3 regions of the Cetobacterium sp. 2G large genome follow, and region 3 is predicted to be linked to each of the others. Evidence: riboswitches for the same ligand, from Rfam matches in the RefSeq annotation. Region 3 holds a riboswitch; each other region holds the start of a gene.
What was found. Region 3 has a riboswitch for cyclic di-GMP ahead of H5J23_RS06900 (GGDEF domain-containing protein). Riboswitches for the same ligand answer to the same signal wherever they lie in the genome.
Positions count from the first base shown of each region.

Region 1: it holds a riboswitch for cyclic di-GMP, as region 3 does, so the genes downstream of both, H5J23_RS12065 (hypothetical protein) here and H5J23_RS06900 (GGDEF domain-containing protein) in region 3, are expected to answer to the same signal.
Region 2: it holds a riboswitch for cyclic di-GMP, as region 3 does, so the genes downstream of both, H5J23_RS08955 (HD domain-containing phosphohydrolase) here and H5J23_RS06900 (GGDEF domain-containing protein) in region 3, are expected to answer to the same signal.

Region 1 is NZ_JACHTH010000007.1:315,736-319,025, reverse strand. Features, by position in the region: gene H5J23_RS12080 (hypothetical protein) at 1-204, opposite strand, end outside; gene H5J23_RS12075 (hypothetical protein) at 477-650, shown strand; gene H5J23_RS14350 (transposase) at 893-1,315, opposite strand; cyclic di-GMP riboswitch class I at 1,512-1,587, shown strand; gene H5J23_RS12065 (hypothetical protein) at 1,727-2,452, shown strand; gene H5J23_RS12060 (hypothetical protein) at 2,517-3,119, shown strand; gene H5J23_RS12055 (hypothetical protein) at 3,204-3,290, shown strand, end outside.
Region 2 is NZ_JACHTH010000005.1:1,277,212-1,280,501, forward strand. Features, by position in the region: gene H5J23_RS08955 (HD domain-containing phosphohydrolase) at 1-1,617, opposite strand, end outside; cyclic di-GMP riboswitch class I at 1,672-1,747, opposite strand; gene guaB (IMP dehydrogenase) at 1,800-3,257, opposite strand.
Region 3 is NZ_JACHTH010000005.1:851,091-854,380, reverse strand. Features, by position in the region: gene H5J23_RS06910 (hypothetical protein) at 1-396, opposite strand, end outside; gene H5J23_RS06905 (3'-5' exonuclease) at 422-997, opposite strand; cyclic di-GMP riboswitch class I at 1,159-1,234, shown strand; gene H5J23_RS06900 (GGDEF domain-containing protein) at 1,369-3,290, shown strand, end outside.

The DNA of each region.
Region 1 (3,290 bases), on a different contig from region 3:
TCTTAATTTAAAAACACTAACTATTCTAGTGTTAGTTATTAAAAAAGAATTAAATGAATTATTGTAAGCTGAATAAAGAGTTTCATCAGGATAAATTATATCTTTATTTTTAGGATTTTTTAAAAATTCTTTGGTGTCTGTTGGTATCATTTTAAGCAAAGGGATAAATAAAAACCAAAACATTAATTTAAAAGCTCTTATCATAAGATTCACCTCATTTAGTATTTCTATTTATTTTTACTTTCTTTTTATATATATCCTTTTTAGAATAATATTTTCTTATTTGTTTAGTAGTTAGTTAGAAACTTGTTAGTGTTAGAGACGATAGATTGTAGTTTAGAATAGGGAATAGTTCCTTTAGCAATTATGATTGAAAAAAAATAAAAAATAATATATAATTTATTAGAAATAAAAAAATAATTTAATATTTAATTTAGTAGATTATTTGTAATAGTTAATTTAATAAGCTAAGGGGAATGAAATTAAGTATTATGTTGGACGATGAAGAAATCGTAACTGAAATTGATGGAACAGATGTAAAAGAACTTCTTTCGTTATACGAATATTTAGGAAAAGAAATTTGCAAAACTTATGAGTTTGATTATTCAAAATTATTAGAAATAATGATAAAAAGAGAGTTACAAAAATAAATTTAATGCTCTGAGAGTTAATAGAGTAAATAAATAATTGAATATAGAAAGCATTCTTTTATTAAATTAAAAGAATGCTTTTTTATTATATAAGGAAATTATAGAAAAAATTTAGGCAAAAAAATACTGAAAAATTTGAGATAAGACAAAAAAAATAGTATAATAATGCGAAAGCTCAAAGTTGTGAATACCACAAAATACCGCAGGTGTTGTGCGGGTGAATAGTTATTTGAGTTAACGTATTAAGAAAAACCAGTTTTAGGAAATATTACACCATATTTAATATGGAATATTTCTAAAAGAACAAGATTAGAGTTACATTTAGGGCAAATTAATGGATTCGTCTTAAAGGTTTTAAAAATACGTTCAGCCCAAGAAATTTTGCCTTTAAAAAGCTTAATTTTCTTGGGTTTTTTATTTTTATATCTTCTAGAATATAGCCCAAATCTTCTAATCATTTTAAAGTTTTTAGGTGGAATATGTGCTAATAATCTTCCAATAAATTGAGTCATGGGAAGAGTTAGAAATATTTTCTTTGGAGAGTCAGGTTTTTGATACCAAAATGTAACAGAGGAGTCCGTAATATCAGTAATCCTATATTCAGCTATTGCAGGACGCGCGAGATATCGTCCAATATATTTAGCAATTTCAAAAATATTATTAATTTTTTTATTTGTTTCTTTTTTTCAAAAAAAAGGAAAAATAAGTTAGGTTTTGTATATTAATTTGACTACAATATTGTGTACTAATAAAAGTTGAAATGGTTTGAAATAAAAAACTTTATTGGTATTATAGAAGTTTTTTTAAAAAAAAATAAAAAAATTTCTAATTGAAAAAATAAAAAAAATAATATATAATAGCATTTCAATACGGCAAACTTTAGGAAACTGAAGGACGCAAAGCTATAGGGCCTTTAAAATGGCAGCCAGTTGCACTTAACTTTTGTAATTATAAATACAAAAGCTAAGTGCTTTTTTATTTCCATAAATTTTAGTCTAAAAATCGTCTTTTTTTACTAAAAAAAGGATGGGAAAATACAATGTTTTTTAAATTACAAAATAGTCTAGGGGGGACAAATGAGGAAAATTTATCAAATTATTTTAATGTTTTTACTAATTTTTTCTATAACATTTCCATTTCATATTACACCAACATTTTTTGAAAAACGTATAGATGGTGGGGGAGGCTACCAAGAATTTACAATGTATAACAACAGCACAAAAACACAAAGATTTAAAATAGTACCACTACCTGGAACAGGTGAGTATAAAGGACATATGGATAAATGGATTGAGTTTAGTCCTAAAATAATAACAATTAAACCAAGAAGTGAGAGCACTTTAAAAGTTTATATAAAAGCACCTAAAGGAACTTCAGAGGGAGAATACTCAACATTTTTAAACTTTAAATCAGTTCCTGTACCAGAATTAGCAAAAGATGATGGAAAAAATGTTGCAGCAGCAGCACGTATGGCATTAAATGTTAATTTGGAAATTGTAGCCTATGTGGGGGATTTAAAACCAAAATTAGAAATAAGTAACTTAAAAATAAGTGAAAATAAAGAGAAGGAAACAGTAATCTCTTTTAATGTTAAAAATAATACTTCTAAAAGAGGTATTTGGTATAACATAGATATCATTGGTAATAACGATGGATATGAAACATTGGAAAAAGGAAGAATAGGAGTTGAAGCAACACAGGATGTAGTTCTAACTATGAAAAAAATGAAAAAGAGTGATATATCTGGAATTAGACTTAGAGATTCATCAACATATGAAGAGATAACTAAGAAAAAACTTTAATATCAAAAAACTTGATATATATTAGGGAACATAAATAAAAAAAATACATATGGGAGGAAACAAAATGAAAAAAGTTTTATTCGGAATCATAGCATTATCAATGGCGGCGTTTGCAGCAAACCCAGGAGATAAAGAAAATGGAGCATCAGTACCAGTAAGAGTAATAGCAGAGGTTGTAAAGCCAGCTAATGCACTAGTTATAACAGATGAGGCAGGAACAATATTAGATGAACTTTTATTAGATCATAAAATTGTTGGAGGAAGTGACAAAGGAGATTCAGTAATAGCTAAAAATTTCAAAGTTAAAGTGACTGGTACGGATGGAGCAGTTGATACAAAAAATAATGGTAATGTAACTATCGCATTAAATAAGACAACTACAACTTTAACAAAAGTTGGATCAGCAGCAATTCCTGCAAATCAAATAACTTCTAATTTAAGACTTGTAAATGGGACTGGAGATACGAATGCTCCTAATATTGGAGTAGATTCTTACGAATATAAAGCACCACTTTCAGGAGGAGAGCATCTAGGAACAATAACATCTACAATAGCAGCAGGTTCAGTTCCAACAACAGCAGGATCAGGAGCTTATGACAATAAAGTTTCTACAGATGCTATGCCAACATTAACAGTAACTTATGAAGCAGCAGGATCAGGAAAATAATAATTCCTTTAAACTTAGAGAGAAGCTCTATTCTCTCTTTTTTTAAGAGAATTATACACTAAATTAAAACATGGGGGCAGTTTTATGAAAAACATTTTTATTCTTTTTTTCCTTTTAGTAGTAAATATCTTTGGATATGTAAATATAAATCCTGTTACTTTTGATAAAAAA
Region 2 (3,290 bases), 430 kb from region 3:
CTCTCTTGATTCTGTAGGAACATTTGCCTTTTCAGATAAAAGGGTTGAATACATCCCTAGTCTTTTCACATGATCTCCTGTATCTTCATCATTTAGTTGATTTGCCATCTCTAAAACTTCGATTAATGAAAAACTTAATTCTTCAGCTTTTTTTCTATTTTTTTCAGATTTAACTATTAATATTATTAAAATAAATATAAATATTACTACTGGTATTGATATTTTTAAAATTAATTTATAATTTTGAGTAACTATAGAATTTTTTAACAAATTATTATCTATAACTGTTTTATCAACAGTGAAACTTTCTAATATTGTTTCTATTAAATTTGATAACTCTTTTTGTTCTTTTGAAATTCCAAAACTAACTCCAAAAGAATCATTTAATATTCCAGCTACTTTAATTTTATCATCTAAAAAATTATTACTTATTACTCCCGTCAATATATTAAAATAACCTACTAAATATTCACCATCTTGACTTAATAACTTTTCTAATCCCTCTTCATAACTTTCAACTTCTATTATCTGACTATTTTTTAGTATATTTTTTAAATAAGTACAGCTATAATCCCCTTTTAATACTAATATTTTAGCTTTATCTAAATCTGAAATATTTTGTATAAACCCATCAGATTTTCTATTTGCCACTGATAATTTCATTTCATAGTATGGTTTTGTATAATTAATTTTACTTTTACCTTCACTATTTTCAATGGCTATTCCTTCCATATCATATTCTCCATTTTTTATAAAAACAAATGGCACCCCTATTATTTGCTCTAACTCTTTAGTTATATTAACTGTTAATCCTTGGTAAATACCCTTTTGTTCATAGTAAAAAGGTAACATAAATTTATCTTTTCCTAATTTCACTTTTATAGTTTTATAGCTTTCCTTTACTTTTTCATAACTTGGTGTATCTTTTAGTAAATACTTATAAAATTCTATTCTATTTTTTGATAATAATTTTTGAAAACTATCTCCTTCTATAGTGTCCATAGTTTCCTCTATCTCTTTATGAATATTTTTCAAATTTTTCTTAATTGCTATTTGTTCGTTATATCTAATATTCTCTAAAAGTTTATAATTTGTTTCTCCTGAATTTTTATCATACCAATCTTGTGCTATAAAAGCATCAACTTCTCCCTCTGAAAGTTTTTCTAATCCTTCGTCTAAGTTTTTCACTTCGATTTTTTCTAGATTTAAGTTGTTGTATCTTTCTTTAAACTCTTTTAATCCATGTTGATTTGGAATATATGCTACTTTCAAATTTTTTACATTTCCTAAGTTGGAAAGTGTGGAATTTTTATTAACAACAACTCCTACTCTATATATCATTGGAGTATCAAAATAATCATACACTCTCTTCCCATCAAGAGTTTCAATCGTTCTTAGTACAACGTCACTATCTTCACCATCTAAATTTATACTTATATTTTTATTTTTTAATACATCTGCAAAAATATCTATATAAACTCCTTGATATTCACCTTTTTCTAAATCTTTATACAAATACATATCTGTTGTATTTGATGGTATTGTTATATTAATGTTATCTTTTGAAAAAATACTACAACTTACTAACATTAAATATAATAATATTATTTTTTTCATTTTTTCCTCCATAAATAATTTTTTGCAAAAAAAAACTGCAATAATCACAAAGACTACTGCAGCTGGCTGCCATTTTAAAGACCCTATAGCTTTGCGTCATAGGGTTTCCCCTACTTTGCCTTATAAATAAAGATTTCTCTTTAATTATAATCAATCAAAACATTAAAGTCAACTTTTTATATCTATTTAGAATAGTTTGGAGCCTCTTTAGTTATAATAATATCATGCGGATGACTCTCTTTTAATCCTGCTCCTGTAATTTTTACAAATTTTCCATGAACTTTTAAATCTTCAATTGTTGATGTTCCACAATATCCCATTCCAGCTCTTACTCCTCCACATAATTGGAAAACAACGTCTTTCAAGCTTCCCTTATACGAAACTCTTCCCTCTATTCCTTCAGGAACTAATTTTTTAGCATCATTTTGGAAATATCTATCTTTCGATCCTCTTTTCATTGCTGCCATTGAACCCATTCCTACATATACTTTATATCTTCTTCCCTCATATATCATCTCTTCTCCAGGGGCTTCAGTTGTTCCTGCTAATAATCCTCCTAACATTACACAATCTGCTCCTGCCGCTAAAGCTTTTACCATGTCTCCAGATAGTTTTATTCCACCATCTGCTATAACACCAATCCCTCTTGTTTTACAAACTTCATATACATCATTAACTGCTGATAATTGAGGAACACCTACTCCAGCTACAACTCTCGTTGTACAAATAGATCCTGGTCCTACTCCTACTTTAACAGCATTTACTCCAGCTTCTATTAAATCTAAAGCTGCTTCTGCAGTTACTATATTTCCACCAATTATGTTTAACTTAGGAAAATTTTCTCTAATCTCTTTTATTTTTTCCATAACACCTTTTGAATGACCATGTGCTGAATCTACAGTTATTATATCTACACCAGCTTCTACTAGAGCTTTTACTCTTTCTAAAGTATCTGCTCCAACACCAACTGCTCCACCAACTCTTAATCTTCCTTGAGAATCTTTACATGCAAATGGATACTCTACTAAATTATCAATATCTTTTATTGTTATTAGTCCTTTTAACTTTCCATTTTCGTCAACTATTGGTAATTTCTCTATTCTATTTTCTAATAATATATCTTTTGCTTCTTCTAATGTTGTTCCAACAGGTGCTGTTACTAAATTTTCTTTTGTCATTATGTCACTTACTAATTGATCCATATCTTTTCTATACTTCAAATCTCTATTTGTTATGATACCAATCAATGACCCATCTTCTTCAATTACTGGTAATCCTGATATTTTATATCTTCTCATTATCTCTTCAGCATGCCATACTGTAGAATCTTTAGTTAAAGTTACTGGATTTTTTATCATTCCGCTTTCATTTCTTTTTACTCTGTCTACTTCAGCAGCTTGATCTTCTATACTCATATTTTTATGTATAAATCCAATTCCACCTTGTCTTGCTAAAGCTATTGCTAAGTCTCCTTCTGTTACTGTATCCATCGCTGCACTTAAAACTGGAATATTCAATTCGATATCCTTTGTAAGTCTTGTTTTTAAACTCACTTCATGCGGTAATACCTCTGATCTCGCTGGAACTAATAGCACGTCATCAAAAGTTATTGCTTCTTTTATTATTTTTCCATTCATCATTTTCCTACTGCCTCCAATTATAATTTTCCAATT
Region 3 (3,290 bases):
TGCTCCTCCTCCTGAAACTTCCATTATAATGTCATTCCATCCCTTTGTTTTATTATCACTTATAATTATTGGTGTACAAACTAATGATAGTTCAGATATAACTTGATATCCTTCACTAACCTCTTTTAAAATAAGTCCGGAATCTCCTCCCGAGCCTCCTAACATAGGTCCATATGCATAAACTATAACTTCAGGTTTTTTATCTCCATTTAAATCTACTTTATTATACATGTAGTGAACTATATCCTCTCCTCTTTTAAGAGAATAAGTTTTAATTAAAGTTTCCTCAACTTCTCTGTCTCTTTGAGTTTCCGATTTCATTGATTTCATCTCTGCACTTAAAGATACCATACTTGTTAAAACTACTGACATTATAACTAAACATACCTTTTTCATCTTTCCTCCTATTATAATTTTTTAATTATTTGGCTTTTTCAAGAACTTTAGCTATGTTTTTATAAACCTCTCTTGTTGCTCTAATATCTTCTAAAGCATCGTGTGCATTTTCTAGTGAAACATTAAAATGTTTACACCACGTTTCTAATCTATTGTTTTCTAAAACTGGTAAAATTCCCATAACTTGAAGTGATTTTACTAAATTAAGAGTACATACGTTTAATTTAAAATCAATAAAGCTTCCCATAAATCTATTATTTAATCTATTATAAAAATTATATAACATTCTAAAATCAAATGGATAGTTATGACAAATCATAACTAATTTATCATTTTTATCATATCTATCTACATATTTTGAAAAAATTTTCTCTAACTCTTTTAATGCCTCTTCTGGCTCCTGCTCTTTGTTAAGTTCTTCTACTGTAAATCCTATAGTTTTTAAAGCACTTTCTGAAATATCTGCTCCGTTATGAGGTTTACATCTAATATTAAACCATTCTACAACCTCGTTATCTATCTCTATAGCACCAGCTATTTGAACTATTGCAGAGTTATCAGTTAATCCAGTTGTTTCTGTATCTAAATATAATAATTTCATACCTATCCTCCCTTTTATCTATATTTTAATAATACTCTATCATTTTTAAAATTACAATATAAAATATTTTATAAAACTTATTGAAATTCTCTACATACTTTTTTACAGTAAATTTCAAATTGATTAAACTACATTTATAATATATCATATGAATGCTTATTCAAACAAGCAGGCAAAATAAGGGAAACTTTATGACGCAAAGCTATAGGACCTGTAAAATGGTAGCCAGTTGCAACAATTTTTTTATAAAATTGTTGTTTTTTTTATTTTAGGATTAGTCCACCTAAAAAATACACATTTTTAGTCACTACTAAATAAGAATAACTTTACAAGCTAAATTTGTATTTAGATAAAATAAATGGAGGACAAAGTTGAAACTATTAAAAAATAGATTTTTAAAACTACTACTATTCTTAACTATGACAATGGTAGCTTTTTCAAATGATAATACTTTTTACCTAGGAATTCAAAACTATCCAGAGACTGAAGTAGAAATTGATGGTATTTCTATCAATGGAATTATCCGTGACCTCTTTAAAAATGAGTTAAAATTAAATGTAAAAGAAGTTCATGGTTCTTGGAGAGAAAGTCATAATAATCTTGAAAAGGGAACTATCGATGCCTTAGGGTTGGTCACAAAAAACACTGTTAGAAAAAACAATATATTACTTTCTAAACCTATTTTTAGTGAAAATCTATATGTCGCTTCTGATAAAATTCCTTTAGATTCACCATATGATTTAATGAATCAAACAATTTATGTGTTTAAAGGGGATGAAATTCCCATAAAGCATTTAAAAGATTTTTTAGAAAAAAACAACATAGATGCAAATATCGTAGAAGTTGATAATATTGATGATTTTAAAGATAATTTTTACTTAGACTCAGAGTTTATCGCTCTCAAATCTCAAAATAGACTATTAGTCTCATTTTTAGCTCCTGTTTGCATTGGTGTAAATAAAAAATATGAGTATTTATTACCTCACATAAATACTGCTTTGAATAAAAAATATAGTAAAAAAATATCTAATCACTTTAAAAATCTTCCATTATACTATCAAAGAGAAAGATTCCAAAATAGCTTAACTGAAGAGGAAAAAGATTTTTTATCACAAAAGAAATTTATAACAACTTCTCTTGAAGATGACATCTCTTTAAGTATATATATTAAAAATAGTGATCAATTTATTGGAATACTACCTGAATATATTGATAAAATTGCTAGTATTATTGAAATTCCAATAAAATATACCTACAACGGGAAAAAGTGGACATATATACAAAAAAAATTTAAACAAGAAGAGATTGATTTTTTAACACTTTCAACAACTGCTGAAGGAAAATCTAGCTATATCTTTTCAGAAGCAATCGATTATATCCCAATGCATCTACTTAACCATATTGATAGTGGTGATTATAATGTCGGCGTTTTAAAAGATGGAAAGTCTCAAGATATTGGTAAAGAATATTTTATAGAGGAAGATATGAAAATATACAACTCCACAGCAGAGTTATTTGAAGCTTTTAAAAAAGATGAAGTTGGTTATATAATAAGCCCATATAACATCTATGATAGAGACTGTGGTAAACAACATAAAGATATAAAAATAAAAGATATTCCTATTAATTTTGCTTTTTCAAAAAAACAAAAAATTTTAAGAGATATTTTTAATAAAGCAATTGCAGTTATTGGGGATATTGATAAAAATGAAATTAGAAATTTTGTTGAAATAGACCAGAAAGAATATGTTCTCAACATAACTGAAGAAGCTGAGGAAAAGAAAAAAATTTGGTATATAACTATATTTATACTTTTAGTACTAATTAGTAAAATAGTTTTCCAAAAAAAATTAACAAAAGCTTTAAAGTATGACCAATTAACTAATCTACCCAACAGGTATCTTTTTAATGAGTTTTGTAAAAAAAATGATTTTATCAAAGGTGCTGTTATTGTAATCGATTTAGATAATTTCAAAAAAACTAATGATAAATATGGTCATAGTAAAGGGGATTCAGTTCTTTCTGAAGTTGGAAAACTTTTATTAGATGTATTTCCAAGAGAAAATACTTTTAGAATATCTGGAGATGAATTTTATTTATATTATGGTGAGAAAAATCTTTTAGAAAGATTAGAAAAATTAATATATCTAGGTAAAAACTCCAATATTATAACTAAGTATAATATCTCTTTTAGTATCGGATACTATATTAAAAATGATGATGAAAGCTTAGAGCTGTCATTTGAAAAAGCTGATATAGCAATGTATGATGCTAAAAAAATAAATGGATTTTC